DNA from 3 places in the Thermoanaerobacterium sp. RBIITD genome. Region 1 is predicted to be linked to each of the others. Evidence: riboswitches for the same ligand, from Rfam matches in the RefSeq annotation. Region 1 holds a riboswitch; each other region holds the start of a gene.

The links. Region 1 has a riboswitch for S-adenosylmethionine ahead of CPG45_RS12470 (methylenetetrahydrofolate reductase). Riboswitches for the same ligand answer to the same signal wherever they lie in the genome.
Region 2: another riboswitch for S-adenosylmethionine. It lies ahead of CPG45_RS00690 (homoserine dehydrogenase); the one in region 1 lies ahead of CPG45_RS12470 (methylenetetrahydrofolate reductase).
Region 3: another riboswitch for S-adenosylmethionine. It lies ahead of metK (methionine adenosyltransferase); the one in region 1 lies ahead of CPG45_RS12470 (methylenetetrahydrofolate reductase).

Annotation. Positions count from the first base shown of each region.
Region 1 is NZ_LT906662.1:2,587,350-2,598,313, forward strand. Features, by position in the region: gene CPG45_RS12445 (glucan 1,4-alpha-glucosidase) at 1-1,579, shown strand, start outside; gene rlmD (23S rRNA (uracil(1939)-C(5))-methyltransferase RlmD) at 1,820-3,184, shown strand; gene CPG45_RS12455 (RNA polymerase sigma factor) at 3,586-4,092, shown strand; gene CPG45_RS12460 (anti sigma factor C-terminal domain-containing protein) at 4,082-5,188, shown strand; gene CPG45_RS12465 (GNAT family N-acetyltransferase) at 5,627-6,100, shown strand; SAM riboswitch class I at 6,224-6,318, shown strand; gene CPG45_RS12470 (methylenetetrahydrofolate reductase) at 6,390-7,301, shown strand; gene CPG45_RS12475 (homocysteine S-methyltransferase family protein) at 7,317-9,731, shown strand; gene CPG45_RS12480 (MerR family transcriptional regulator) at 10,156-10,964, shown strand, end outside.
Region 2 is NZ_LT906662.1:134,886-145,849, reverse strand. Features, by position in the region: gene CPG45_RS00720 (ABC transporter substrate-binding protein) at 189-1,508, shown strand; gene CPG45_RS00715 (carbohydrate ABC transporter permease) at 1,584-2,483, shown strand; gene CPG45_RS00710 (carbohydrate ABC transporter permease) at 2,485-3,327, shown strand; gene CPG45_RS00705 (glycoside hydrolase family 2 protein) at 3,456-5,696, shown strand; gene CPG45_RS00700 (hypothetical protein) at 6,797-6,994, opposite strand; partial or broken gene CPG45_RS00695 (transposase) at 7,210-7,563, shown strand; SAM riboswitch class I at 7,713-7,822, shown strand; gene CPG45_RS00690 (homoserine dehydrogenase) at 7,888-9,177, shown strand; gene CPG45_RS00685 (MetQ/NlpA family ABC transporter substrate-binding protein) at 9,256-10,074, shown strand; gene CPG45_RS00680 (M20 family metallopeptidase) at 10,115-10,964, shown strand, end outside.
Region 3 is NZ_LT906662.1:629,368-640,331, reverse strand. Features, by position in the region: gene rsxE (electron transport complex subunit RsxE) at 1-496, shown strand, start outside; gene rsxA (electron transport complex subunit RsxA) at 465-1,043, shown strand; gene CPG45_RS03090 (RnfABCDGE type electron transport complex subunit B) at 1,056-1,898, shown strand; SAM riboswitch class I at 2,077-2,178, shown strand; gene metK (methionine adenosyltransferase) at 2,325-3,512, shown strand; gene CPG45_RS03080 (flagellar assembly protein A) at 3,653-5,542, opposite strand; gene CPG45_RS03075 (HD-GYP domain-containing protein) at 5,567-6,154, opposite strand; gene CPG45_RS03070 (hypothetical protein) at 6,426-6,998, shown strand; gene recD2 (SF1B family DNA helicase RecD2) at 7,078-9,291, shown strand; gene CPG45_RS03060 (ComF family protein) at 9,397-10,086, shown strand; gene CPG45_RS03055 (TIGR03826 family flagellar region protein) at 10,096-10,515, shown strand; gene CPG45_RS03050 (flagellar biosynthesis anti-sigma factor FlgM) at 10,567-10,842, shown strand; gene CPG45_RS03045 (flagellar protein FlgN) at 10,857-10,964, shown strand, end outside.

The DNA.
Region 1 (10,964 bases):
TCAGGGAAAATACAATGATGGATATGTTATAAAGTCAAATGGCAAGAATATGTTAGTTGCAAAAAGGGAAAACATTTATTCAGCATTAGCTACAGATGTACCGTGGATTGGCTATTCTATAGGGTATTATAATGTGAATGATATATTGAAAGACTTACAGCAAAATAAAAAGATGACATTACATTTTGACAGTGGAAGAGGAAGCATCATAGAAGCTGCGGAGGTGGATTTATCAAAGAAGAACGAATTTGAGACAGTCCTTTCATTTGGCGAAAGTGATGCGGATGCCGCAAAGACAGTCTTAAATACACTTAATGATAATTACAACAAGCTTAAAAGTGATTATATATCTGAATGGACTAAATATTGTAAAAGCTTAAATAACTATGGTGGTAAAGCAAATTCTCTATATTATAACAGCATGATGATATTAAAAGCAAGCGAAGATAAGACAAATAAGGGAGCATACATTGCTTCACTTTCAATACCATGGGGTGAAGGACAAGGTGATGAAAATAAAGGCGGCTACCATCTTATATGGTCGAGGGACTTATACCATATAGCAAATGCTTTTATAGTTGCAGGTGACAAAGACTCCGCTGGACGTGCATTAGATTTTCTCACAAAAGTAGTAGAGGAAAATGGTATGATTCCGCAAAATACATGGATAACCGGTAAACCCTATTGGAATGGTATACAGCTTGATGAACAGGCTGATCCAATTATACTTGCATATCGCCTTAAAAGGTATGACCTTTATAAAAAGATGGTCAAACCTCTTGCAGATTTTATTATGAAGGTTGGACCAAAGACGAATCAAGAAAGATGGGAAGAAGTAGGAGGTTATTCCCCTGCAACAATGGCCTCAGAAGTTGCAGGACTTACATGTGCATCTGAAATAGCAAAACAGAATAAAGATTTTGAGGCAGCAAAAAAATATCAGGAAAAGGCTGACAATTGGCAAAAACTTATAGATAAACTGACATACACTGAAAAGGGACTTCTCGGAAGTGGAAAGTATTATATCAGGATTGCAGGATTACCTGATCCAAATTCTAATTTTATGATAAACATTGCAAATGGTGGCGGTACATATGACCAGAAAGAAATAGTAGATCCAAGCTTTCTCGAGCTTGTAAGGCTTGGTATAAAATCGCCTGATGACCCAAAAATATTAAGTACATTACAAGTTGTAGATAGTACATTAAAAATAGACACACCAAAAGGACCGTCGTGGTATAGGTATAACCATGATGGATATGGTGAACCGTCAAAGACGGAGCTGTACCATGGTACAGGGAAAGGGAGATTATGGCCATTACTTACCGGTGAGAGAGGAATGTACGAAATTGCAGCAGAAAAAGATGCGACACCATATGTAAAAGCAATGGAGAATTACGCAAATGAAGGCGGCATAATATCTGAACAGATATGGGAGGATACAGGTCTTCCAACAGGTTCTGCATCACCGCTTAATTGGGCACATGCAGAATATGTAATCTTATTTGCATCTAATATAGAACATAAAGTTCTTGATAGACCTGATATTGTATATAATAGATATATTATCAATAAATGAAGCACGTGAAAGTGAAGCATAAGGATATTACTCATGCTTCATTTTTTATTTCGCAAGGTGAGTACATAATATTATTTTATTAACTTTAGTAAATGCGAAACAAAAAGCCGCTTACGAATTTCTAATTGTTCTGCTTTTTAATTTTGATTTAACCATGATTTGACTGTGCAAAAAGTGAATAGTACTTTTGCTATATATGAAGTATAATAAAAAAAGAATATTTGTATGGGGTGATTGCATTTGCAAAACATCGAAGTTGGCGATAGATATGAGATATATATTGATAATATGGCACATGAAGGGCAAGGTGTAGGAAGGTTAAATGGGATAGCTGTTTTTGTAGATGGTGCTTTAATAGGTGAAAAAGTTGTTGCACGGATTGATGAAGCGCATAAAAATTATTTAAATGCGCATGTAGTTAAAATAATTGTAGCATCTTTGGAGAGGATTAACCCGCAATGTCCTTATTCAGATAGATGTGGTGGTTGTATGCTGCAGCATTTAAACTATGAAGGCCAATTGATGTTTAAAAAACAAATTGTCAGAGATAATCTATCGAGAATTGGTAAGATTAATGTGGAAATTTCCGATACAATTGGTATGAAAAATCCAAAAAATTATAGAAATAAAGCACAATATCCAGTTGGAGTTAATAACGGTGAAGTAGTTACAGGTTTCTATACCGCAAAAACACATGATATTGTTCCGATTGATACTTGTATGTTACAAAACGAGACAAGCATAAAGATTACAAAGATTATTAGAGATTGGATGAAGGATTTTAAGATAACGGCATATGGCGATAAAACAGGGAAAGGCCTTTTAAGACATATCGTAACTAAAGTTGGATTTAAAACAGGTGAAGTAATGGCTGTACTTGTCATAAATGGTGATGACATACCACACAAAGATGAATTAATAAATTCTTTGAAAGAAAATATAAGTGGACTTAAAAGTATAGTATTAAATATAAATAAGCGTAGATTAAAAGTAGTAATGGGAAAGGAAAATATAACGATATTTGGTGATGATTTTATTACGGATTACATAGGGGATATAAAATTTGAAATCTCTCCACTTTCATTTTTTCAGGTAAATCCGGTACAAACTAAAGTTTTGTATAATAAAGCATTAGATTATGCAGATTTAAAAGGCAATGAGACTGTTATAGATGTCTACTGTGGTATTGGCACTATATCATTATTTTTTGCGAAATCGGCAAAACATGTTTATGGCATAGAAATCGTAGAAGAAGCTATAAAAGACGCTAAAAGAAATGCCGAGATAAATAATATAAAAAATACTGAATTTATAGCAGGAAAAGCCGAAGTGGTAATGCCAAAACTATATAAAAGAGGCATAAGACCAGATGTAATTGTAGTGGATCCACCCAGAAGAGGTTGCGACAATGCCGTACTTGAAGCCTGTACAAAAATGAAACCGGAAAAGATAATTTATGTATCTTGCAATCCGTCAACATTAGCGCGCGACTTAAGATACCTTGAAGACAATGGTTTTAAAACAGAAAAAGTTCAACCAGTTGACATGTTTCCATTCACTTCACACATCGAGTGCGTAGTTTTGCTCAAAAGGAAACACAGTTAGAATGAAGAGCATTATATTTAGCAATACGCTGAACTTTGCGATAAGATTATTGAAAAATACTAAATAAATAATAAATATTTCATGGGGATTAAAGAAAGATATAAATTTATTAATTTGTAAGACATTCAAAAATACATAGATTTATTTGTTAAAATTCAATTTAATAAAACAAATAAAATGCTCTCATATAGTATAAAAATGAGAGTATTTTAATTTTTTTGAGGCGACTAATTGACAATTAATATAAATACAGCAGAGATTATTGATAAATTGCATAAAATAAATCTAAAAAGTGTATACATTTATTTTCTTAAATTGTTATATTAATGAAAGCAGTTAACTGCATGACCCTTTTATAAAAATGACGGCATTTTTACCCTTAAATTTAAGGGAGGTTAAACATGAAAGATGAGAGGTTAGAAGATCTTTTATTAAAAGAAATGTTTGTAATACATAGGTATTTGATGAAAATAGGTGCGAGCTCAGAGGATGCGGAAGATATCGTACAGGAAACCATATGTAAAGCTATTGAGTACATTGATTCATTAGATGGTGAAAAAATCTCTTCCTGGCTGTTTAAGGTATCAATAAACAGATATTATAACCTGTATAACAAGAAAAAGAAGGAGGAGATTGGACTTGACGATCGAATACTTTCAAGCCTGCATTCAGATGGTATGATAGAAGACCATGTGCTTAATGAAGAGCTGAAGGCAAACGTACAAAAAGTTCTTGGCTTATTAAAGGAAAGTTACAGAACCCTTTTAATTTTTAAATATTTTATCGGTTTATCTTATAAGGAAATAGGCAATATTTTGAATTTGGATGAAAGCAAAGTAAAGACATATCTTTATCGCGCAAGAATTAAATTTAAAGAATTATGGGAGGTATTAGACTATGGCAGATGAAAAAAAAATAAACGGAAATGGCAATAATGATGAGAAAGATCTTGATGATATTTTTGAGAGCACAAAGAAGGATAAATTTGAAAAAGCAGTAAAAAGGGCAAAATGGCGCTCTATTTTAAGAACTATAGTTATAAGTTTGATAGTTATAGGGATTGTTTCAATAAGCAGTATCTTTATAGGAAACAAAGTAACACAGTCGGAAAGTTCTTTAATAGATGAGGCCTTGTCGCTATTTAATATTATATCTGCCCCTGATATGTACATGGGAAAATCAATTAGGTATGAAGGAATTTTTGGAGGTAAAACAGTTTATTCAACTTACAAGATAATAGAAGGTAAGGTAGTTTATACAGGTCAGCAGGAATACAGTTACGGGCTTTTTAACACTGTCGATGTACAGGCTATTAATTCACCGGCTATAGTATTCGGAAAAAGCTTTGATGAAGACAGTTTAAATAAACCAACGTACAACGAACTTGGACAGAGGGAAATGATTTTTTTCTATCCGTATGTAAAATACAAGACATACAAAAATGACTTAAATTTATTAGAAGACATAGGAAATGACAAATATATTGAGATGGCATTATCTTTTGACAAGGAATATAGCATCGACGAAGTAAATAACATGATGCCCAAAAATGTAACTTTAACATGGTATTGGATTGATGATTTAAATAGCAAAGAAAAAGAAGCACATAAACCCCGTGAAAATATTCAAAAACTCCCAAATGGAAAATCTATTGTCGTGGATAATCCAGCAGATGTATGTTCTGAAAAAGCCGCATATGGAATAAAGGTTTATGATAGCAATGGTGATTTAATAAAAAATCCGGAAGAATTTTTTATAGGTGTTCTTGAAAATAATATAAAGGATATAGAAAAACTTAAAACAGATAATCATAAGGTTAACGGTATCAAATCGGAGGTTAAAAGGATTTACGACAATCTAAAAGACAAAGATGGAAAAATAAAAAAGGAAAACATCAAGATACAAGGCGTCGTTGTAACAGGTACTGCAGAAACCTTAAAATCGCTGCGTGGCTTACCTTTTATTAAAGCATCATCATTAGGGGTAGTTACGGATAAATATTAATATAAGTTTACTCATATGTTGAATTTAAAATGAGAATATGGTATAAAAAAGTCACATAATTTGAACAAATAACTGACAGCAACAGTGAATATAAAAATTGAGATAATGCAGTCAGGGATAGGTCCTGGCTTATTTTTTTACATAATTTAATAAATTCTTTACTATGAAAATCAAATACTTGAATAAAGCAGCTATCTAACCATAATCGAAAAGTTATATAAAGTTTGCTTGGAATGGATAAAAAATTATGCTGGGGGTTTTACAATATGGCTTACATCCCGTGCAGAAAGTTATTATATTATCGAAAAAGATGTCGTATAGACCTTTTTCTATTTCTTGAATTATAGTATAATGTTACTATAACCAAGTAAAATACCTTTTTCAACATGAATTGGAAGAGTGAGTAAAGGAATAAAAGCTAGTAAGGATGATGTTGTTATGCAAATTCAGGTGATTGAGGATTATGAAATATTTAAAAAACTCATAAAGCTAAACTGGGGTTCTGAAATTATTGTCGTACATAATACTGTGTACAAGCCAGAAGATTTAAAAGGTTTTTTTGCATATGATGAAGATGGTAATGTAATAGGTATGATAGGGCATATCATAAAAAATAATGAGTGTGAAATTGTAATTCTTGAAAGTTTTAAACAAAATGCAGGTATTGGAACTGCATTAATAAATAAAATTGAGGAGATAGCCAAAAAAGAGGGATGTGATAGGATATGGCTTATAACAACAAATGACAATCTTAATGCTCTTGGATTTTATCAAAAAAAAGGATTTAAAATAAAAGCCGTTTATCCCGGAGTTATTGATGAAGCAAGAAAAATAAAACCTGAAATACCGCTTATCGCGGATAATGGAATCCCAATAAGAGATGAAATCGAACTTGAAAAAAGTATAGGATAAATTAAGTATTTGACTAATCTTAACATTAAACTTACTAAATTATTGTAATGTATAAAAAATAATTTTATTGACATATTAAGAAATACATTGTAGTATATAGTTTAACAAGTTAATATTTTAAATCTCTTATCAAGAGTAGTGGAGGGACTGGCCCTATGAAACTCGGCAACCGGATATCACGGTGCTAATTCCAGCAGCGTATCGCTGAAAGATGAGAGAAGTCAAATCTCTTCTTTTGGCGAAGAGATTTTTTGTTTTTTTAAAGAATTTTTTTGTGGAGGAGATTATGATGTTTAAAGATGAAAGCCTTTGTAATAAATTAAACCGAGGTGAGTTTATAATTACCGCTGAAATTTCCACGCCAAAAGGAGCAGATATAACGAAGACAATTGAAGAAGCGAGAAAATTAAAAGGCATTGTAGATGCTTTAAATATAACAGACTGTCCTATGGCAAACATGAGGATGAGCCCTATAGCCTTGGCGCATCTCTTGCAGAATCACTTAAATATTGAAACAATATTTCATCTTACTTGCCGCGATAGAAACTTGATTGGGCTTCAATCAGAGCTCCTTGGTGCATATGCCCTTGGTGTCAGAAATGTACTTGCTTTAACTGGAGATGATCCGTCACGTGGTGATACACCTACAGCTACAGGAGTTTACGATGTCGATTCAATTGGACTTTTAAAGATTGTAAATTCTCTGAATAACGGTTATGATTATAGTGGAAACAAGTTGGAGTCATCTACTGAATTTTGCATTGGAACTACTGCAAATCCCAATGATTTGACTGAAAAAGCGATTGACAAATTAAAAAGCAAAATAGATGCAGGAGTTGCCTTTATACAAACACAACCGGTTTATGACGAAGATATTTTGTTTAAATTTATAAAAAAGATAGAAGCTTTAAATATACCAGTACTTGTTGGCGTACTCCCTCTTAAAAGCTATAAAATGGCTGTTAATTTAAATAAAAAAGTTCCAGGAATAGATGTTCCAGAACATATAATTGAAAAATTAAAAATAAAAGGGAAAGAAGAAGGAATAAATATAGCCGTCGAATTTATTAAGAATATAAGAAACAATGTTGGCGGTATTCATGTTATGCCGCTTGGAAAAGTAGATGTTGTTGCTGATATAGCGAGTAGAATTGATAATATGGAGTTTAAGCTTTCAGAAAAGAAGGTAGAGACAAATTAAAATGGAGGTCAGCATATGGACATATTTAAAGAGCTGTTGAAACGGATAATAATTTTTGATGGAGCTATGGGAACACAACTTCAGGAAAGAGGGCTAAAAACCGGTGAATGTCCTGAGTATATGAATATATCTCATCCGGATGTTGTATTTGACATACACAAATCATATATCAATGCAGGTGCAGATGTGATAGAGACAAATACCTTTGGTGCTAATAGAGCTAAATTGGCAAAATACGGCCTTGAAAAAGAAACGGCTAAAATAATTGGTGAATCTGTCCGAATTGCCAAAAATGCAGCACAGGAGAAAAGTGTTGCACTGTCAATAGGACCTATCGGTGAACTTCTGAAACCTTACGGTGATATAGCATTTGAAGAAGCTTATGAGATTTTCAAGGAAGTTGTAATTGCAGGGGAACAGGCTGGTGCAGATATTGTTTTGATTGAAACAATGTCTGATATGCTTGAAGCAAAGGCGGCTATCCTCGCGGCAAAGGAAAATACAAACATGAAGGTAATTTGTACAATGACATTTCAAGAGGATGGAAGGACGTTAATGGGTTCAGACCCAGTAACTGTTGTTGTAAGCTTGCAAGGGTTAGGGCTTGATGCAATTGGCGTAAATTGCTCAACAGGTCCTGATAAGATGGTTAATATAGTTGAAAAAATGTCTACAGTATCACGTATCCCTATTATTGCACAGCCTAATGCAGGCATGCCAGCAATTAAAGATGGCAAGACTGTATATGATCTGATGCCTGATGACTTTGCAAGTTATTTCCCTGAACTTATTAAAAAAGGTGCATCGATAGTCGGAGGATGTTGTGGTACAACACCTGAGTATATTCGATTGGTAAAAAGTGTTGTCCAAGGTTTTAAACCATATGTACGCGTTAATAAATTTACAGCCGTATCATCAAATGCAAAGACAATTTTTATAGGTGGGGATAACCCTTTAAGGGTTATAGGTGAGCGTATCAATCCGACAGGGAAGAAAAGTTTGAGCACAGCATTAAAGGAAGGAGATATAAGCCTTGCGGTTGATGAGGCGGTAAGGCAGCAAAAATCGAATGCTGACATACTTGATGTAAATGTAGGTGTTCCAGGTATAGATGAGGAAAACATAATGGTAAAGGCTGTATCAGAGATTCAGAATGCAGTAGATATTCCATTGCAGATAGATAGTACAAATATTAAAGCAATAGAAAAGGCAATGAGGATTTTAAGGGGCAGACCTATAATTAATTCTGTAAGTGCAAAAGAAAAAAGTTTAAGAGAAGTATTGCCGATTGTCAAAAAATATGGCGCATGTGTTGTAGGGCTTACTGTAGGAGATAACGGACTTCCAAAAAATAAAGAAGAGAGATTAAAGAATGCTAAGAAAATTGTTGAAACTGCCAAAGAATATGGTATACCTAAAGATGACATTTTAATAGACTGTATAGTTTTGACAGTATCTTCAGAGCAAGAAGCGGCTAAAGAAACTTTAGAAGCTATAAAGCTTGTTAAAAGTGAATTGGGTGTAAATACCGTAATTGGCTTAAGCAATGTATCTTTTGGGCTTCCTGAAAGGAAATTAATTAATTCGGCATTTTTAGCAATGGCGGCATCCTACGGGCTTGATACTGCCATTATAAATCCATGCGATGATGTAATGATGAATACATTAAGGGCATCTATGGTATTAATGAACAAAGATAAGGGTTGCATAAATTATTTAAAAATATATGGCAGTAATACACCTGTGAAAAATTCATCTTCTAAAAAAGATATAAAAAATGAAGAGTATGACAAACTTTTATACAATCATATTTTAGAAGGTAAAAAGGCTAAAATTGAAAATATTGTTGAGAATATTTTGGCCGAAGGTGCGGAACCGCTTAAAATAGTAGATAATATTATCATACCTGCATTAAAAGATGTAGGCGACAAGTATGACAAGGGTATTTATTTTTTGCCGCAGCTTTTGAGCTCTGCAGAAGTTGTCCAGGGAGCTTTTAAGATAATAAAAGAGAGGCTGCCAAAAGGTACAGTATCTAAAGGTAAGATAATTCTTGCAACTGTAGAAGGTGATGTACACGATATAGGGAAAAACATAGTCAAGGTTCTTTTGGAAAATTATGGGTATGATGTTATTGACCTCGGTAAAGATGTGAAAGGTGAAGTAATTCTTGAAGAGGTAAAGCGTTCAAATGTATCGCTTGTGGGATTAAGCGCATTAATGACGACAACGCTTTTTAACATGGAAAAGATTATTAAGCTGCTTAAACAGAATGCGGACGTAAAGGTCATGGTAGGCGGTGCTGTCCTGACAGAAGAATATGCATTAAAGATAGGTGCTGATTATTACGGCAAAAGTGCACAAGATGCTGTAAGAATTGCAGATAGTTTTTTTTTGAGAGATAATTTAAGCTGTAAAAATTGCGGCTAAATTTACGGAGTCATTGTGGCAGGAAATTACTAAACATCATCGTACCTAATTTGATGAAAATATAGGAATTTTTGTATTATATAGTATCATTATCCTCTGGCTGAATAAATTAAAGAAATACAAAAACTATCAAGGGGGATGATAGTTAAATGAGATAAAAGCAAATGTTTGTATAAACTTTGGTATTTTAAAATTGAAAAGAGAGAAATTTGCTATAGAGCAATTTTAGATAAAAACAATATATTATTGCAGATCAAGATTTTTTTATCTAAACACTTACCTTTTAAGAGATCCAAAGATTAAAATAGTATATAGATAATATTGAATAAATAATAAATACTACTAATTTTTTAGCAAAAAATTTTAGAATCCCTTGACTGTGACCTCAGGTATTGGCTTATTATAAAATCAAGGAGGGATTATGATGAAAATAAGTGAAGTAATGGAGATCACAAAGCTCACAAAAAAGGCAATAAATTATTACGAAGATGAGGGATTGATAAAACCCGATATTAATCCAGATAATAACTATCGTGAGTATTCTCAAAGTGATGTTGACAAATTGATACAGATTGCAACTTTAAGACAATTAGATATGCCAGTAAAGGAGATAAAAAAAGTCATATTAAATCCAGAGCTAATGAAAGATAAGCTTAAACAACATCTAATGAATCTTGAAGATGAATCAAAGAGGATTGAAAAGTGTAAATGTTTGATTAAACTATGCCTCGATACATTAAATATTACTGATGATATGTCAGAGATCACAAAAAATTTGATATCTCTTAAAGAGTCTCTTGATATGGATGATAAAGCTAAAGAAGGTTTTATAAAAAGGCAATTGTTAAGAATATTCCCTGGTAATTTTGGCGAGATTTTGATTGCACTTTATAGTCCATTTCTAAATGAACCAATAGATACACCAGAAAAGGAAGAAGCATGGCTTGAATTAGTTAATCGCCTTGATAATATTGAAAATATAGAATATACAGATGAAATGAATGAAATATATAAAAAGATAAATGCAGAAGAATTTGAAAAATATAAAGATAAAGCAAAAAAGATATCAAAGAAGTGGATATCTATCACTGACTCGGAAATGGATGATTCAAAAGAACATTTTTTAAAGAACATAAACGATATAAATGAATCTTCACCAGAAATTATAAAGATGCTGGAGAATTTGATGATTACGATGAAAGATATAAATATGGATAAGTACTTGAGCGTGCT
Region 2 (10,964 bases), 950 kb from region 1:
ATAAAACTATTAGAGAGGGGGTAAATTTAATATAATTATTTAATATGGTAAAGCAACTTTGATGTGACTATAGTTAAACAATTTCGAAGACTTGTTGTAATTAAGAGAGCTGGGAAAATGCTTTTTCTAAAAAAGTTTGATTTGCAAGTGGTATAAGTGAAAATAAAAAATAATAAGAGGTGAAAGCAATGAAAAAATTTATGATGATTGTTATTTCAATAGTTCTTATATTCTCACTAGTTTTAACAGGTTGTGGAAATTCAGGGAAATCATCAACTAGTAATTCTTCAACAAGTAATTCCAATGAAAAGAGCAACTTAAGTGGTTCAATAACAGTATGGAGCTGGAATGTTGCGGCAAAAACTCTTCAAGAAGCAGCAGATAATTTTGTAAAAGCAAACCCAAATGTTAAAATTGATGTGAAAGATATTGGAAGACAAGATGTTTATGATAAATTAACTGTAGGGTTAGCGGCAGGTTCTGGATTACCAGATGTTGTTTCTATAGAAGATGATCATGTTTCTGGTTTTGTTAAAAAATTCCCTAATGGCTTTCTTGATCTGACCAATGAAATTACACCTATTAAGGACAAATTTATATCTTCAAAAGTAGCAAATGCAACTGTAGATGGCAAGTTCATGGCTATTCCTTGGGATGCTGCTCCGGCTGCAATTTTCTATCGAACAGATATTTTTAAAGATGCAGGAATTAATCCAGATGATATTAAGACATGGGATGATTATATAGCTGCCGGTAAGAAAATTGTAGAAAAGACTAATGGGAAAGTAAAAATGTTAGGCATTGATGAAAAAGCTGACGATGGTCTTTATAGAGTAATGTTAAACGAACAAAATTCTTGGTATTTTGATAAGAATGGAAAACCAATCTTAAATTCAAAAGAGTCAATTAATGCTATGAGCAAAATAAAGGAAATGGTTGATGCAGGAATAGTAGATAATGTAAACGGCTGGGATGGTGGAGTAACAGCTACAAAGAATGGATTAGTTGCAACAAGTGTTAGTGGTGTATGGTGGTTAGGAACTCTTCAGGACCAATGCAAGGATCAAAGTGGAAAATGGGGAGTATTTCCTTTGCCTGCATTTAAAGAAGGAGATAATAATGCTGCGGCACTTGGTGGTTCAACATTAATGGTACCTAGTTCAACTAAGAACAAAGAATTAGCTGTTGCTTTTGCCAAATTTGCAATGACTGATAAGGAATCCGTAAAAATTGGTTTTACAAAATATGGTTTATTCCCATCACTTGTTGAATTATATAATGATCCTGTATTTAGTGAAGGTGTTGAATATTGCGGTGGTCAAAAAATATGGCCGATTTTTGCGGATATTGCCAAAAGGATTCCAGGTAGCACATATTTTACAGAAAATTTTGCAGAAACACAGACACATGTTTATGATGCACAAGCGGCAATTTTACTAATGCACCAGGATGTAAGTAAAACTCTAGATGATTTACAAAAAAATACATTATCTAGAATTGGTAAATAATTTAAATAAATAATTATTTAGTACAGCCGCATTTTAGCGGCTGTACTAAATATATTTACGAAATGGGGGTATAAAATGGTTACTTATTCAAATAAAAAAAAGAGTTTATGGGAAAAATTAAAAGTTAATCCTTCTAATGCGCCATACTATTTCATATTACCTGTGATGATTTTATTTATAATTTTTATGGTTTATCCAATAATAGATTCATTGATTCTTAGCTTCCAAAAATTTGAATATGGTAAATATACTTTTGTAGGAATAAAAAATTATGAAATGCTTTTTAAAGATCCTACTTTTATAAAAGCATTGGAAAATAATTTTATTTATTTAATAATTCAAGTACCTATTATGATATTATTAGCATTGATTTTTGCTACGTTAGTAAATAGCAAATTTATAAAATACAAACACTTCTTCAGGATGTCGTTTTTTCTTCCTACAGTTACCGGGCTTGTAGCATATTCAATTGTTTTTAAATTATTACTAAATACAGATTATGGTTTTATTAATTATATATTGAGATTATTCCATTTGCCAATTGTTGACTGGTTAAATGGAGAGTTTTCATCCAAAATTTCTATAATTTTAGCCCTTACATGGAGATGGACAGGATACAATATGGTCATATTATTAGCGGGTCTTCAAGGTATTTCAGAAGAAATTTATGAAGCTTGCGATATAGATGGTGCTAATGGAATTCAAAAATTTACATTTATAACAGTTCCTCTTCTTAAGCCCGTTATAATATTTTGTACAATAACGTCAACAATAGGTACACTACAATTATTCGATGAATCATACGTTTTAACTCAAGGTGGACCTAATAATGCGACAATAACTGTTGCACATTATTTGTATAATACTGGATTTAAGTTTTTTAATTTTGGTTATGCTGCTGCAATAAGTTATATTCTTGTTATAATTATTGCTGTGTTTTCATTTATACAATATAAGGTTATAGGGAGTGATTAAAATGTTAAGAAGTAAACCAAATGAAGCTAAAATATATAGTAAAATATTGATATATTTAGTTTTAATTGTAGGTGTAGTAATTTCTATTTTTCCGTTTTACATGATGTTTGTATCAGCTACTCATTCTTCTGGAGAAATATTAAAGTTTCCACCACAATTAAATATTGGAAAAAAATTGATAAAGAATTACCTTACTATTCAATCAGATATTAATTTTTGGAGAGTGCTAATGAATTCATTATTAATTTCAACATTATATACAATATTAACAGTGTTTCTATGTTCTATTACTGGTTTTGCATTTGCTAAATACGATTTTAAGGGGAAAAATATATTTTTTTCAATTTTATTGGCTACTATGATGATACCAAATCAAGCATTATTAATACCTTTATTTAATATGATGTCAAAATTAGGTTGGATAGATACCTATCAGGCAATAATATTACCAACACTTGCTAATGTTTTTGGAATATTTTTAATGAGACAGAACATGATTTCTTTTCCTAATGCACTAATAGATGCAGCAAGAATTGATGGGCTTGGGGAATTTGGGATATTTTTTAAAGTGGTATTACCTAATATGAAGCCATCATTAGGTGCTCTAGCTATATACATGTTTATGAGCCAGTGGAATAACTTTATGTGGCCATTAATAGCGTTAAGAAGCAATGATATGTTTACATTTCCTGTAGCATTAGCACAATTAAATGGGTTTTCAAGAATTGACTATGGAGAGATAATGTTTGGAGCATCAGCGTCTGCAATTCCGATTATTATTGTGTTTTTGATATTCCAAAGGCAATTTATTTCAGGTATTTTGGGTGGTGCAGTTAAAGAGTAAGTTAAATTTTCTATATAATTAAGATTTAATTTATTTGTGATTACAAATGATGAAAGAGTATTGAGAGTAATAAAATATTTACAATTTTAAAAATTAAAAGAAAAATTAAAAAAGGAGAATGAAAACTGATGGAAAGAAAGGTAATGAATTTCAATATTGACTGGTTGTACATTCCAGAAAACACATCGGATGGTGATAAGGTTTATTGCGATGAAAGTGGTTTTGAAAAAATAAGCTTACCACATACTAATAAAATTTTGCCACATCATTATTTTAACGAGGATGATTATAGATTTGTTTCGTGGTACAGAAAGCATTTTCGAATTGATAAGAAATATGAGGGAAAAAAGATTTATGTTCATTTTGAAGGAGTAATGACGATTGCAAAAGTTTATGTGAATGGTAATTATGTTGGTGAACATAAAGGCGGTTACACACCTTTTGAATTAGATATTACCAACTATATTAAATATGGTGATAATGATAACTTAATTGCAGTTCAGGTTGACTCAAATAAACATCCTGAGATACCTCCTGAAGGATATATTGTAGATTATATGCTTTTTGGTGGTATATATAGAAATGTTTTTATTAAAATTGTAAATGAATTTCATATAAAAGATGTATATTTTGTTGTTGATAAATTGGATAAATATTCTGCAGAGGTTTTAATTTCAACGACATTACAGGGAACTAAGATAAACGGTTCTAAAATATTGACAGAGATTATAAATAAAGATGGAGAGGTGTGTTCATCTTCAATTATTGATGTTGAGGAGATAGAAAAAGAAATTATTCAGAAAATCAAAATCGATAATCCACTGACATGGCATCCAGATCATCCACATCTTTATAGTGTAGTAGTAAAACTAATTGTTAATAATACAGTTTTGGATGATTATACATTTAAGACAGGCTTAAGAACTGTTTACTTTGGAGATGATGGTAAGTTTTATATCAATGGTGAACCTTTAAAATTGAGAGGGCTGAATAGACACCAAACATTCCCATATGTTGGAGGTGCGATGCCAGATAGAGTTCAAAGAAAGGATGCTGATATATTAAAATACGAATTAGGGCTTAATTATGTTAGAACATCACACTATCCGCAAGCTGTTTCATTTTTAGAAAGATGTGATGAAATAGGGCTATTAGTCTTTGAAGAAATTCCTGGATGGCAGCATATTGGTGACAATGAATGGAAACATATAGCAAAAGAAAATGTTAAAGAGATGATATTAAGAGATAGAAACCATCCATGCATATTTATGTGGGGTGTAAGAATAAATGAATCCCTTGATGACCATGAATTTTATACACAAACAAATAAAATAGCACATACCTTGGATAGAAGCAGGCCAACAGGTGGTGTTAGGTATTTGAGAGACAGCGAAAAACTCGAGGACGTTTTTACATATAATGACTTTATCTACAATTTAGAGGGAAAAATACAATTACCTAACCACAGCAAATATTTAGTAACTGAATATCTTGGTCATATGTATCCAACAAAATCATATGATAACTTACAAAGGCTTATTAACCATGCGAGATTACATGCTCTTATTCAAGATAAACAATATGGAATACCAAACATGGCAGGAGCATCAGGATGGTGTGCATTTGACTATAACACTACAAGCGCATTTGGCTCTGGAGATAATATATGCTATCATGGCGTGTCTGATATTTTTAGGCTTCCAAAGTTTGCAGCACATTTTTACAGAAGTCAGGCAGACCCACAATTATATGGGGCGTATGTATTCATAGCTTCTTACCTAATTCCGTCTTTTGAAGAAGAAAATGGAGATAAATTACTGATATTTAGTAACTGTGATTCAGTAAGTTTATATATTAATAATAAATTTTTAAAGTTGTTGTCTCCAAACAGGGTTGACTTTCCTAGCTTGCCACATCCTCCATTTGAAGTTTCATTAAAAGAAGTCGGAATTGACTATATGGATGTGCGAGTCAATAATGCTGAAATTTCGGCAATTGGAATTATAAACGGGATTGAAGTTGCAAAACATACATTAAGGCCATATGATAAACCATATAAATTGATTTTAAAATCTGATGATACTGAACTTTATGCTGATGGCGGAGATTGCACAAGAGTAACTGTAGCTGTTGTTGATAGAAATGATTCTGTTTTACCCTATGCTAATATACCAGTAATATTTGAAATAAATGAGAATGGTGAGCTTATTGGTGAAAACCCATTAACATTGGAAGCAGGAAGAGGAGCAGTTTATGTTAAATCTAAAAGAAAAACTGGCAAAATAACTTTAAAAGCAAAGTCGCCATATGTTTTTGATGAGTCAAAAATTGAATTGAATTTAAAAAACGTAGAATATTTATTTCTATAGAAATGTATTTAAAAATAAAATATAAGTTGTAATTAAAAAGTATCTGAGATGATGTATAATATTTTGTGTAAATAACTTGACTAATAGAGAAAAATAAGGTAGCCTCAATTAATGTCAATAAGAAATAGTAAGAGGTTACCTTTCTATCTTACTATGGATAGCATAGCGTAAAATAACTTTGGAAATCAATTAGAAAATTTACTAAATGCATTTATTAAAAAATGGAAATTCTTATGAAAGAGGAGATAAAGAATTTTCTTTCAGTGGAAGTATCCTGATTTAATTAACAGTAGAAACGGGTATATCAAAGAGTAATATAATAATTCCTCCCATAATATCATAGACGCCATGAAAAATTTGTTTTTTACTTTTTGTTTGCGAATATTTAACTGCGATATAACATAATAACTGTAATAATAGAAGCAAAAAATATAAATTCCAATTTAGATGCTGTATAGTTCACATTACCAAAATCGTCTCTAGCCATAAAAATTATTTATCATTTTAGGAGGAAAATATTTTAGTATTATTTCTAATAGTAAAAAAAGTAATAGAATACCAATTGTGAGAAATAATCTTCCTAAAAAATCATCCATGTATCAACATTACCTAACATTTCTTTACAAAAATTTTACTTTATCAGATTGTTTTATTATATTGTTCTATGTTTTTAACATTTTAGCTGCAATAAAGATGGCAGTTGCACCATTTGCCAAAAGATTGCATATAAAGTGCGCAGTCATTTAACATATGATATAGTAAATGGGATACCCCAGATAGCTGAAATTAATAGTACTAAAGGCTTTAGTGAGTGACCACTTGCATATAATATAATTCCGATAATGGAGGATAAAGTAAGTAAAATTTTATTATTAAAATTTATTATTCCTTTCTATAAAAGGCTTCTTCAGCTATTGAAGGAAGAGAAATATTGTTGATATGATAAAAGTTATAAATGATGGCCATCCAGTTATTTTATAAACATTTATACCAGCATCAACATGTGGCAACATAACTGAAATTGTCATTCCAATTCCAAAGGCAATTATTTCTCCTATTATAGTATATAAAACAAGTCTCCAGAACGTTTTTCCACTTTTCTACTCATCCAATAAACTTTTGAAACTGATGGAACCAATTGCTATAAAATACAAAGATAACCCTGTGTAAAACACAAATTCAAGATAAATCCTATATACCTTACTAATACTACTAGCCAAAAATAAATCTAAAATGTGCCAAATAATTGGTAAAGCCAAATATCTAAATTGCTTTTTTATACCTATCTGTATCTCCATTAAAGTACCTCCTCATTTTAAAGTTTTTAAACTTGTACAAATCTTAGATACTTTCATTTAAGCAATCTTCAAGAACTATTTTTATATCACTAACAGTTGCAATCTAACTTGAATATATCACTATAATGATACCATAAATTAATACAGACAAAATGTTAAAAATAAGTTAGAATAAGAGTAAGAATAAAAGGAGAAAATTTACACCGGAAGAAAAAATGAAAATAGTAATTGAGGTTCTGCGTGAAGAAAAACATTAAATGAAATTGCAGCAGAATATAAAATTCATTCAAATCAATTGAGCCGATGGAAAGCAGAATTTTTATCAAATGCGGCAAAAGCATTTGATAAAGGGACAGATGAAATTGATAAAGTAAAAGAGTCTTATGAAAAAGAGAAGTATGAATTGCTAAGACAAATAGGACAACTATCGTATGAAATTACGTGGCTTAAAAAATCTGGAAGACTCTAAATCCCGTGAAGATCGCATAAACATGAAAGAAAGGGGTAATAAGAAACTCAGTATAAGTAAGCAAGCGGAGCTTCTGAGCTTAAACAGAACAAGCCTTTATCAAATATACAAATTATAGTTATATATTTTTAGCATATAAGTCTATCATAAAAAACTTATTTCTCATGGCTGCCGTTAAATGAATTAACTTGACATAATATAAATAAAATGATAATATTTATTTAAATGAAAATCAGATATTAATAAAGCCTCTTATCAAGAGTGGTGGAGGGACTGGCCCGATGAAACCCGGCAACCGGCATCAATCATCTGATGCGCCCGGTGCCAAATCCTGCAAGGGAAACCTTGAAAGATGAGAGGAGCGGCGGACATTTAGCCCTCTTCATCATCGAAGGGGGCTTTAAATTTTGGGGGGTATTTAACAATGGAAATTAAAATTGGGCTATTGGGTCTTGGTACTGTCGGCAGTGGAGCTTTTAAGATAATAAATTCAAGAAAAAATTTAATTAAAGAGAAAACCGGATATGAAGTTAATATAAAAAAGATACTTGTTAAACATCTTAATAAACAAAGAGGCATCAATGGCATAGAAAGAATACTTACTGTTAATATCGATGATATTATATATGACAAAGAGATAAAAATTGTAATTGAAGCTATTGGAGGAACAAGTCCAACTTATGAATATATAAAGAAAGCTTTATATGCCGGAAAACATGTAATTACAGCTAATAAAGAATTAATTGCAAAACATGGAGTTGAGTTATATTCACTTGCAAAAGAATTTAAAGTCCAATTAAAGTATGAGGCAAGTGTTGCAGGTGCAATTCCAATTATCCATCAAATAGAAAAGTTAAATGTTACAGATAATATAAATTATATTTGTGGCATTGTAAATGGAACAACAAATTATATTTTAACACAGATGATAAATAAGCAATGCAGCTTTTTGGAAGCTTTGAAGCAGGCCCAAATTTTAGGATATGCAGAAAGCAACCCCGACAATGATATTAAGGGGTATGATGCATTATATAAACTTGTAATATTAATACGGAAAGTTTTTGGAGCTAATATCAAAGTAAATTCTATATACAGAAGAGGTATAGATGAAATAAAAGAAGAGGATATTGAGTATTTTAAAAAGCTAAATTATACTGTAAAATTGCTTGCATGGGCCAAAAATGTCAATGGTAATATTTATGCAGGAGTTGAACCAGTTCTAATTAATAATGACAATGTTCTGTCACATATAAATGACGTTAAAAATGCAGTAATTGTTCGCGGAGATAACTTTGGAGAATATATCTTTATAGGTAAAGGTGCGGGACAATTGCCAACAGGTGACGCAATCGTAAGTGATTTACTTAATATCCTATTTGGGTTTAACATAAATGAAGAAATTACTAAAGAAACTAAATATGTATATAATAATAATCTAACAAATACTTATTATATAAGGTTAAAAATCAAAAGTAAATTCAGCTTAAAAAATCTATTTACGATTTTTAGTGATAATGGGATTTCATTTATTAATCAAATTTATGAAAATAATACATTTATTGCAATATTTATTGCTGATAAATCAGATATAGATTCATTAAAGGAGGTGCTTGAAAACAGTAAATTCATCAATATTGAAAGTTTTTACAAGGTTTTAATGAATGAAAATGATGGCAGTAAATTGGAGAAGGTTGAAAGCAGTATAGTAGTATAAGAGATTAAATTAAAGTTATTTAATAATTTTAAATATAAATAATTTAATGTTTTATGAAAATTTGGGAGGATGACTAATGTGAAAAGATTTTTAACGTACATTTTAGTTATATTAATTTTTTCTAGTATTTTATCAGGCTGTGGTTCAAAAACAAGTAATTCTAATATAAACGGAAAGAAGCAAATATTAAAAGTTGGTGCAACAGATGGACCGATGGCACAGATTTTGGAACAAGTAAAGCCTATATTAGCTAAAAAGAACATAGATCTTCAAATTGTCATCTTTAATGACTATGTGCAACCTAATTTAGCTCTTGCACAAAAAGAAATTGATGCAAATGTATTTCAACATATACCATATTTTAATAAATTTATAAAGGATCACAATTTAAAACTAGCAATTCTAGGTAAAACAATAATAGCACCGATGGGAATATATTCAAAAAAGTATAAATCTATAAATGATTTACCTAATGGTGCTAAAATTGCAATACCAAATGATCCTACAAATGGCGCTAGAGCATTAATTCTTTTATCGAGGGCTGGCCTTTTTAAATTAAAAAATGGCGAAAATGTAGGTGCAACTGTCAATGATATAATTGAAAATAAAAAGAATATAAAAATTTCTGAAATAGAAGCAGCACAAACTGCAAGAGTATTACAAGATGTAGATGCAGCTGCAGTTAATTCGAATTTTGCTTTACCACTAGGATTAAATCCACAAAAAGATGCTATTTTTGCGGAAAAACCAGATTCTCAATATGTTAATATTATAGCAATAAGGGAAGAGGATAAAGGAAAACCAGTTCTTAATGAGTTATTAAAAGCATACCAATCACCGGAGATAAAAAAGTTTATCGAAGAGAAGTTTAAAGGTTCTGTAATACCAGCATTTTAAAATATTTTAATATAATAATTTATTAAGGATGTGACATTTCGTGGATAGCAATGCAGTAAAATCATTAAAAAATAAAATTGATGAAATAATTGATGAAATAAAAAGTGATATTTTTGATGTTGCAGATAGAATATACGAGAATCCAGAAATTGGGGGAAAAGAGTTTAATGCAGTTAATTTGTTAACTGATAAAATTAAAAAATATGGCTTTGAAATAAATTATATTGAGGATTTACCCACTGCATTTGTTGCAAAAAAATCAGGTTTTAGAAATGGTCCGACAATTGCTTACATACTCGAATATGATGCGCTTCCTGAATTGGGTCATGCATGTGGACATAATATAATAGCATCTACATCTTTTGGAGCTGGGATAGCATTAAGCATTTTATCAGATCAAATAAAGGGCAATATAGTGCTTATAGGAACACCGGCTGAAGAAAATTTAGGTTATAAAACTTTGCTGATTAAAAAAGGCGTTTTTAATGATATAGATGTTGCTATGATGATACATCCATATGACATTACGACGCCATATGTATCATCACTAGCATTACAGGATATAGAATTTTCTTTTAAAGGAAAACCGTCCCATGCAGCTGTTGCACCTCATTTAGGTGTAAATGCCTTAGATGCACTTATATTGTTATTTAATAATATAAATGCATTACGACAGCAATTAAAGTCTGATGTTAGGATACATGGAATTATAACTGATGGTGGAAAAGCTCCAAATATCATACCCGATAGTGCAAAGGCATATTTCTTTGTAAGAGCTTTGAACAAAAATTGTCTAAATGAAGTAGTGGAGAAAGTAATAAATTGCGGAAAAGCTGCTGAAATAGCAACGGGAACTACATTATCATATAGAAGTTCTATTAAACTTGATG
Region 3 (10,964 bases), 1.4 Mb from region 1:
ATCTTCTTTGAGAAAAGTTACACCTGATAAAATTAGAATCCCTATTTTTATCGTTGTTATTGCTACATTTACAACAATAGTTGGCATGCTTATAAAGGCGTTTTCACCGGCCCTTGATAAGGCGCTTGGCATATACATTCCACTTATAGTTGTCAACTGTATTATTATGGCAAGAGCTGAAGCCTTTGCATATAAAAATACGATAGCCCATGCTGCTGCAGACGGCCTTGGAATGGGATTAGGTTTTACATTAGCCTTATTTATATTGGGTTCAATAAGAGAAATAATTGGAAATGGTTCTATACTTGGGGTATCATTATTTGGACCGCATTTCCAACCGGCATTAATATTTATAATGCCACCAGGTGCGTTTATTACACTTGGTCTTCTACTTGGATTTTTCAGGCTGATGGAAAGTATTCAAGAAAAGAGAAAAGAGAAGGCCTTAGCTGGAGGTGTAGCACATGCTGACAAAGCTTATACTTATTCTGATTAGTTCAATACTCGTGAATAACTTTGTACTTGTAAGGTTCCTTGGCGAATGCCCATTTCTTGGCGTCTCCAAAAAAGTTGAAACTGCGCTTGGAATGGGGATAGCTGTTACATTTGTTATGACTATAGCTTCTGCTATTGCGTATCTTGTTTATTATTTGATACTTGTTCCACTAGGTTTATCATATCTTGAAACGATAGCGTTTATATTAGTTATAGCGGCACTTGTACAATTTGTTGAGATGGTTATAAAAAAATCCAGCCCTGCACTATATCAGGCACTAGGCATATATTTACCACTTATAACGACAAACTGTGCGGTACTTGGTGTTGCATTATTAAATGTTCAGTCGAACTATAACTTCATTGAAACGGTTGTAAATGGATTTGGCTCTGCCGTCGGATTTACACTTGCAATTGTTTTATATGCTGGAATAAGAGAAAGGCTTGAGCTTGCTCCGATATCAAAGGTATTAGATGGGTTTCCTATTGCACTTATTGGTGCAGGACTTTTATCAATCGCTTTTCTCGGCTTCCAAGGATTAATATAGGGGGTGTAGGATGTGAGCGGAATATTACCATATTTGCTTTTACCATTTGTTAGCCTTGGAGGAATGGGACTAATTTTTGGGCTAGTACTTGCATATGCATCAAAGAAGTTTGAAGTAAAAGTCGATCCGAAAGAAGTAGAAGTGAGGAATGTTCTTCCAGGTGCAAACTGCGGTGCATGTGGATTTCCAGGTTGTGATGGATTTGCACATGCAGTAACATCTGGCAATGCACCTGCAAATGGGTGTAAAGTCGGTGGTGCACCTGTTGCCGAGAAAGTAAGTGCGATTCTTGGTATTGCTGCAGACATAGATGAAAAAAGACTTATTGCCTTTGTAAAGTGCAATGGCACAAGAAATAATGCAGTTGAAAAATATAGATACTTTGGTATAGATGATTGCCGTTCTGCGGTACTGTACCAGGAGGGTGCAAAAGGATGCCGGTACGGCTGCCTTGGACTTGGAACCTGCGAGAAATCATGCCCTTTTGATGCCATACATGTAAGCAAAGATGGTGTTGCTGTTGTCTATGAAGATAAATGTACAGCTTGCGGCATTTGTGTAGACGTATGCCCTAAAAATATCATCGAACTTGTAGATGCAGATAGCGAGGCAAGGGTAATATGTTCAAACACAGACAAAGGAAAAGATGTAAGACCAGTATGTTCTGTTGGATGTATAGGATGCAAAGCCTGTGAGAGAGCATGTGAATCAGATGCTATACATGTTACAAATAATCTTGCAAAGATCGATTATAACAAATGTATATCATGTATGGCCTGTGTAGAAAAATGTCCTGTTGATGCGATATATCCATTTAAGGCAAGCTTAGTATTAGACAAACTTAATGCAGTATAAAATTAGGATATTTAATGTATCAAATGTGTGAATATTGATTTTTAACCGGCTTGATATTGAATATCATCAATTTACTAATTTGAATTAATATCAACCATTCACATATGATATGTATTGATTATATATTTGACTTCTTTTGTATACTATGTTATTATATTTAAAGTTAAATAGCGAAGAACTCTTATCAAGAGAGGTGGAGGGAAGAGCCCTGTGAAGCCCGGCAACCTGTCAAATGACAAGGTGCTAATTCTCGCAGAAGTTTTCTTCTGAAAGATGAGGGTAAAAAATACCTCTTCTTTTGGAGAGGTTTTATTTTGCTCTGGGCTTATTAATTAAAAATATAGGCTTTCAATTATTAAAACCTAAAAACCATATAGAAATGTAAGTGTTCGTATTATTGAACCCTAAAAGAAAGGAATGAATGAGATGAGAAAGTTTTTTACTTCAGAATCTGTTACTGAAGGGCACCCAGATAAAATATGCGATCAGATATCAGATGCAATTGTTGACGAGATATTACAAAATGATCCATATGCGAGAATAGCCTGTGAAACAGCTGTAACAACGGGAATGGTTTTGGTCATGGGCGAAATAACTACAAAATGCTATATTGACATACCAAAAATAGTTAGAAAGGTTATTGAAGATATCGGATATACTCGTGCAAAGTATGGCTTTGATGCCGATACGTGTTCGGTACTTACATCCATTGATGAGCAATCACCGGATATAGCACTTGGCGTTGACAAAGCATTAGAAGCAAAAAAAGGCTTGTCACATGATGACATAGAAGAACAAGGTGCAGGTGACCAAGGTATGATGTTCGGTTATGCTTGCAATGAAACACCAGAGTTAATGCCGCTTCCTATTTCACTTGCACATAAACTTGCGAAAAAACTTTCAGAAGTAAGAAAAAATGGCACACTAGAATATTTAAGGCCAGATGGAAAAACACAAGTAACAATAGAATATGTCGATGACGTACCCAAAAGGGTCGATTCAATAGTTGTATCGACACAGCACTCACCAGATGTTGATCATGATAAAATAGAGAAGGATATCAAAGAATATGTCATAAAACCCGTTGTTTCACCTGAGATGATAGATGAAAATACAAAGATATTTGTAAATCCGACGGGAAGATTTGTAGTTGGCGGTCCGCAAGGTGACAGTGGACTCACAGGAAGGAAAATCATAGTTGACACATATGGTGGATATGCGAGACATGGCGGTGGAGCATTTTCAGGCAAAGACCCTACAAAGGTTGATAGATCAGCAACATACGCTGCAAGGTATGTAGCTAAAAATATAGTTGCTGCGGGACTTGCTGATAAATGTGAAGTACAATTAGCATATGCTATAGGTGTTGCTACACCACTAGAAGTAAATATAGATACATTTGGCACAGGCAAAATTCCCGATGAAGATATATCTGATATTGTAAAGAAAGTATTTGATTTAAGACCAGCTGCAATTATAAGGGACCTTGATTTAAGAAAGCCTATATATAGACAAGTTGCCGCATATGGCCATTTTGGAAGGACTGACCTCGACCTTACCTGGGAAAGAACTGATAAAGTAGATATCTTAAAAAAACTTGCCTTCAATAGATAAATTTTAAGCCCGGAAGTAATCTCCGGGCTTTCGGTTTTTTTTATATATTTATAACCGCATTTAATTTCGCTTCGCTAACTTTATTATATCACATTTTTTATGATAATAAAAGCATTATGTTTTAATAGTTCTAAAGATTTTTATTTTTGATTATTGTATACTTTTGTATTATGATCGATTTTAATTGTTGCATTATCATAACAAAAACTTGTACTAATTTTTCCGTTCTTATCAATAACTTTACAATATGTTGGAATACCTGCAGGTGAGCCTACAATACCCAATTTCATTTTTTTACCGGCTATTAATAATCCTCCTCTTACAATACTTGAAGGCTTATGAAATATTATTGAATATTTCGCAATAATTTTGCTTTGAAAAGAACCATTGCCGGTAGCATAAACACTTCCATTTGATAAAATTAGGGAGTTTTGAGCATAATTAAAGATTATGTTACCATATTTGCTATATGAATTTTTTAATAATAAAATAAAATTATCAAGCTCTTTGTAGAGCGTGTTTAGTTTTAAAAGTGCAGAATCAGGTACAAAATTACTTATGCTAAAAAATGTTATTTTTATTTTTTTGACAAACAGTGATATTTCTTTTTTTTCTTCGCTTTCTAATAAACCTATTATATTTTCAATTTCATCAATTTTTGATAAAACTTTAGAGCTATAATCAGATATTATTTTTATAAATAAAGCTCTTTTTTTAATATAATTAAAATCTTTTAAAGAGCCAAGACTTTTAATAATTTCTCCTAAATAACTCAAAATAGATTCAAATGCCGGTGATATTGTGGTATGTATCAATATATTTGAACCAGCAATTATCTTACTATTAATAGCGTTGCTTAAAATTTTAATATTGCCACTTGCCTTAATAGTGCAATGTAAGGCATTTCCATATATAATAATATCTCCTTCTGAAATTACTTTCATATTATCAAGAACGTCACCTTTTATTATAACATCGCCATCAAAATATATATTTCCTGTTTCAGTACTTACATTATTAGAAATAATCAATATCGGAATAACAGATATTTCACCATTTTTTAATATTGGTCGGCCAGAGGATACTGCTATAATTTTTGTACCATTATCTAAATAAGAAGTTCCTTTTCCAGAAGTAAAAGGAATATCTCTACCAGGTTTAGCTTTGATTATTTTTCCTGTTATTGTAATGCCATCAATACCAGGCAAAGGCGGCAATGTTTTTACAGCGAGTAAATCACCAATTTCTACGGTTGGAATGATAGTATGATCATATAGATTTATATCATTTTCTGTTAAAAATTCTGGGTTGCGGTAGGGATGGTTTTTAAAGTAATATTGTACTTTAGCATCTTTTCCGTTAATTGGTTTTTTGCCTTTGGCTACTATAGAAGTACCACCATAAGGAGAATTAATCAAATTATATATAGCCTTTTTGTCAATAAAATCAGGCATAATTTTTAACTCAATCAACTTATTATAGCACTTGTCAAAATCAATTTTTGGAACAGGTATTTCTTTAAAATCCAAAAACATATTAAGATTTAATACTTTACATTTTGGAACATCTTTTATATAAAAAGTTTTACCAGGGCTTTTTTTAATTATTAATTTTGCTTCTAATTCATCTTTTGATAACTCTACATCTATTTCTACAGAAGGTTGTATGTTATTATATATTAATTCTATTTTATCTTCTTCTTTAACTTTAAAAATTCCATTCATTTTTATGCTATTTTTGTAAATGTCGACATTTGGGTTATTGGCAATAATTTTTGCATAGTTACTGCAATTAACAGGATTTTTAACTGTAAGTTTTCCTGAAGATATTTCAATATACCCATCTTTTATATAATTTTGTTTTTCATTAATTATTTTTTTTAAAACTACTTTATATGTACCTTTTAGTTTAATAAATCCCAATAATTTTTTAGCAGGTGAAATGGTATAGATTTCGAAATCTTTTTTTGATCCAAATGAATCTATAGCAATTTGAGATGCTTCTTCTAAGCTGTTTGCCTTTATAATCATCGAAATCACCTGTTTTAATAAAATTTATATAATAAATATTCTGTTACTCTTTTTATTTAGAACAATATTTTCGAGAGTTGTTACTATAATTTGATTGTATTTTTTACCGGAGTTTTTTAAATCTTGTATTGCTTCATAGAAGTTTTTTAACTTTTTATTAGTATATGACCTCTCATTTGTCATAGCATCAAAAGAATCACAGACCGCAATAATTTGAGCACTGAAAGGAATATGCTTAATACCATATGGATACCCTGAACCATCTAACCTTTCATGATGATACAAAACTGCAGGTACTAAATAAATAAGGGGAGGAAGAGTTTTTAGTATATTAGCACCATAATCAGAATGTAATTTAATTAAGTCATATTCAGCATCTGTAAGTTTTTCTGGTTTTGTCAAAATAGTAATTGGTATCATTGTCTTTCCTATATCGTGCAGTAAACCACCCTTATAAATATAAAGTTGTTCACTTCTTTCTAATTGAATAATTTTAGATACCTTAAAGGATAATTTTGCAACTCTGATACTATGTAGATATGTTTCAATATGATAATTTTTTAAAGCATTTAAAAGATGTAATATAATTTTATTTTCTGTATAATGATTCATAACTCTTTTTTCCTCTTTTCGACACTGTTTTTATTAATATAACATAAATCGAGTTAATAGTCAAATTATGGCAGATATGTTACAAAATTTCAAAAAAAAAAAAAAAAAAAAAAAAAAAAAAAAAAAAAAAAAAAAAAAAAAAAAAAAAAAAAAAAAAAAAAAATTCAGAAAAGTGTTGTAAGGATTTAAAATATACCGAGATCTTGACTAAAACAAAATTTCCTTTATAATATAAATAGGAACTAATGTTCGTATAAAAGGAGAAATGAAAATGAGAGGCATTGAAATACCTGATATATATCTTGCAATTTTACCTGTTTATTTAGATGAATATGGAAATGGAACAGAGCTAATTAATATTGATGGCAAAACTACATATATAAAATGTAGGGTAAAAAGCTGTTTAAATAAGACATTAAAGAAATATGCAGTTGATATAAACGCAATAAGGGAAAAGTACGCAAAAAGCCTTGGAATAAGAAATGCCTTCCCAATTCCACTTGCACAGGATTTCACTTTAATACAATTAAAAGCAAGGATACCTAGAGTGGAGAAAGATACGGCATATGGATATGTATATTTTGAGAAAATAAGTAAAATCATCGAAAATGGTGCCTTTTGTACGATTTATATTGGTAATACAAGCATACAGATACTACAAAAAAAGGCATCGATAGAAAGACATATGAGAAATGCTTCTATGATGAAAACATTTTTTACTAATTTAAAGTCGTTAAATAATATTAATGATAAGGCGATGTATAATCTTCCTGCAACAAAAGCGGATATCGCACTTATATACGAAGAATTAGTCAAGATAAAATTTAGAATCGAAAAGATGTGATTTATACTTCAAATAATGACTAAAATAATGTACAATATTAATTGATAGAAATCGAAAAACTGAGAAGCAGGAGATAAACATGGTTGAAATAGAAGGTACGGTTGAAGAAATAATATATAAGAATGATCAAAATGGATATGCAGTACTTGAAATAAATTCGAAAGAAGACTCCATTACTGTAGTTGGATATATGCCATATGTCGGTATCGGTGAGACTTTAAAAATTGAAGGCGAATGGACAACACACCCAGATTATGGTGAGCAGATTAAGGTTTCAAAATATGAAATGGTTGCACCCGCAACGCTTTATGGCATGGAAAGGTTTCTCTCATCAGGCCTTATAAGAGGCATAGGACCTGTTATGGCTAAAAAGATAGTTACAAAATTCGGTCTTGAATCACTTAATATAATAGAGACACATCCTGAAAGGCTTACAGAAATACCGGGTATAGGCGATGAAAGAGTCAAAATGATATCAGAATCCTATGAGAAGCAAAAGGGACTTCGTGAAGTAATGGTATTTTTGCAAGGCTATGGCATATCTACTACAAATGCCATAAAGATATATAAACAATACGGAGACGATTCAATAAACCTAATAAAGCAAAATCCGTATAGGCTATCTGATGAGATATTTGGCATCGGATTTCGTACTGCTGACAAGATTGCATCTAGTATGGGTGTCGATGCACATTCAGCATATAGGATATCTTCTGGTGCGAGATATGTTTTGATGCAATACGCCGCAAATGGCCATACATACGTACCTATGGATTTGCTTGCAAAAGAGACTGCAAGATTACTCGATGTAACTGAGGATGAAGTAAATGATTCCCTTGTATTATTAGTACAAAACGGAAAGGCTATGTTTGAAACATTTGAAGATGGATCACATGGCGTTTATTACATTCCATATTATACTGCAGAAACAAATACTGCCGATAAAATAATGAAGATGACATTGACAGATGTAAAACCAGGCGACATCGATATAAAAAAAGAAATATCGAAAATAGAAAACGAGATGGGAATAAGATTAGCTGAAAATCAAAAAATCGCAGTAGAAGAATCTATAAAGAATTCTATACTTATTATAACAGGTGGTCCTGGGACAGGGAAAACGACAATTATAAACTTTATCATAAAACTTTTTAAAAAGTTTGGTAAATCAGTAGCTTTGGCAGCTCCTACAGGAAGAGCTGCAAAAAGAATGAGTGAAGCTACAGGTTATGAAGCAAAAACAATACACCGATTACTTGAATATTCCTATTCGGATGAAGAAGGAAGAGGATTTGGCAAAGATGACAAAGATCCAATAACAGAAGATGTAATAATAATCGATGAAGCATCTATGATAGATATTCTCTTAATGAATGCTCTTTTAAAGGCTATTCCTTTAAGCTCGAGGCTAATACTTGTCGGAGATGTTGATCAATTGCCATCAGTAGGTGCCGGGAATGTATTGAGGGATATAATAGACAGTGGTTTAGTAAAAGTAATAAGGTTAAAGGAAATTTTTCGCCAGGGGAAAGAAAGCCTTATAGTTGTCAATGCCCACAAGATAAACAATGGAGAGTACCCTACATTCAATGATAAAGAAAATGATTTTTTCTTTATAAATGCAAATAGCCAAGAAGATATCTTAAAAATTATTCTGGACCTTAATAAAAGGAGACTTCCTGATGCATACGGTTTTGATCCCATGTCAGACATACAAGTATTAAGCCCTATGAGAAAGGGGCTTATAGGCGTTGTAAACCTCAATAACGAACTTCAAAAATGCCTTAACCCACCAAAAAAAGGATTAAATGAAAAACCTATGAAAGACTTTATATTTAGGGTTGGCGATAGAGTTATGCAAATAAAAAATAATTACAAGATGAAATGGGTAAAAGGTGATGAAAAAGGTGAAGGGGTTTTCAATGGGGACATGGGAGTTATAGAGTCTATCGACAATGATGCACAGGAACTAAACGTATATTTTGACGATGATAAATATGTAAAATACGATTTTTCTGATATAGATGAGCTAAATCTTTCATATTGTGTTACGGTTCATAAAAGCCAGGGAAGCGAATTTCCTGCCGTAATAATGCCTATGAGCTTTGGCCCACCAATGCTATTGACGAGAAATCTTTTGTATACAGCTGTAACAAGAGCCAAAAAATTAGTTGTAATTGTAGGACAAGAAAAATATTTAAAACATATGGTAGATAATAACCTAATATCAAAAAGATATTCGGGTCTTTTGCCAAAACTAAGAAAAGCATTAAGCTTTATGGTGGAAAATTGATATATTTGTCCTTCAGAGTGAAATGATGAATCACAAATAAATGATTTAAAATATTAAAAAATATGCCGATATAAATATTAAATAGACAGATCGGAAGGATGCATTATGATATTTCTCGATTTACTATTTCCACCAAAGATAAATTGCATACTTTGCGGCAAAATAATTAAAGATGGCAGTGTATGTGAAGACTGCGAGAATAAATTACCATTTATAACTGGTAATAGATGCATTGTATGCGGTAAGCCAATAGAATTAGGCGAGAAATGTCCTGATTGCAAAGAAAATGACCATATATTTAAACGAAATGTAAGCGTATTTGAATATGACGATATGATGAAGTCACTAATAGCAAGGTTTAAGTATTACAAAGAAAGACAGTTGTCTGAGTTTTTTGCAAAATACATGCATAAATATTTGCTTAATACGGATATAAAATTTGATGTCATAGTACCGGTACCACTCCATAAAACAAAACTTGACGAGAGAGGATACAATCAGGCAGAACTACTCGCAAGAGAACTATCATATAGGTTTGATATAATATTGTCAAAACCTATTAGGCGTATAAAAAACACTAGATCACAGACTGCTTTAAATAAAGAAGAAAGAGCCAAAAATTTAAAAGGAGCTTTTAAAGTTGTATATAGCGAAATGGTAAAAAATAAAACAATTCTTCTTATTGACGACATATTAACGACCGGATCTACTCTTGATGAATGTGCAAAAGTGCTCATTGAAAGTGGTGCTATATGTGTATATACAGCCACAATTGCTACGGGAAGAAATGTATGAGGTGGAAATATGAATTTAAGAAATTGTAAAAGATGTGGGAAATTATATACATACAATGGTATAGACATATGTCCTGAATGCTATAAAAAAGATGAGGAAGACTTCAAAAAGATTAGGGATTATATTGATGCGAATCCATCAGCAACAATGATAGAGGTATCACGTGCGACAGAAGTGACAATAAAAAAGATAATGGACTTTCTAAAAGAAGGAAGGCTTATATTAGGATCACAAAACATCAATATTATACTAAAATGCGAAAGATGTGGGAGACAGATATTATCTGGAAGGTATTGCGAAGACTGTTCGAGAGAAATTGAAAAAACACTTAGGAAGGGATTATTTAACAATATTAATACAGAAGGCAGCGACGATCAAGATAAGCTATATTTAAGAGATAGAATTAAAAATAATAGAAAGAGAATATAGTTAAAGAAATTTTATAAATAGTCGATATAATTTACGAAAGGTGTGAGAATATTGAAAATTTATAATTATAATATTAACAATATTTATGAATTATATAAAGACTCTAATAACGAGAGGCAGACTATAAGAAAATCGGAAAGCCTCGATAAAATAGAAATATCAAATGGAGCATCGAAGATAAAAAAGAGCTTTGAAGATTATGAAAAGACAAGGGAAACTAAAATACAAAACCTAAAAGAAATGATTGATAAAGGCACATATTATGTAAAATCAGAAGATGTCGCAAAAGCGATAATTAAAGGGGTAATATTAGATAAAAAGATATAAGGATGGTATGAATTATGCAGAATATCAATGACCTTATTGATGTATTGAATGGGGAAATGCTTTTATATAAAGATTTACTTGAAATATCAGTGAAAAAGACGGATATTATAGTTCAAGGAAAG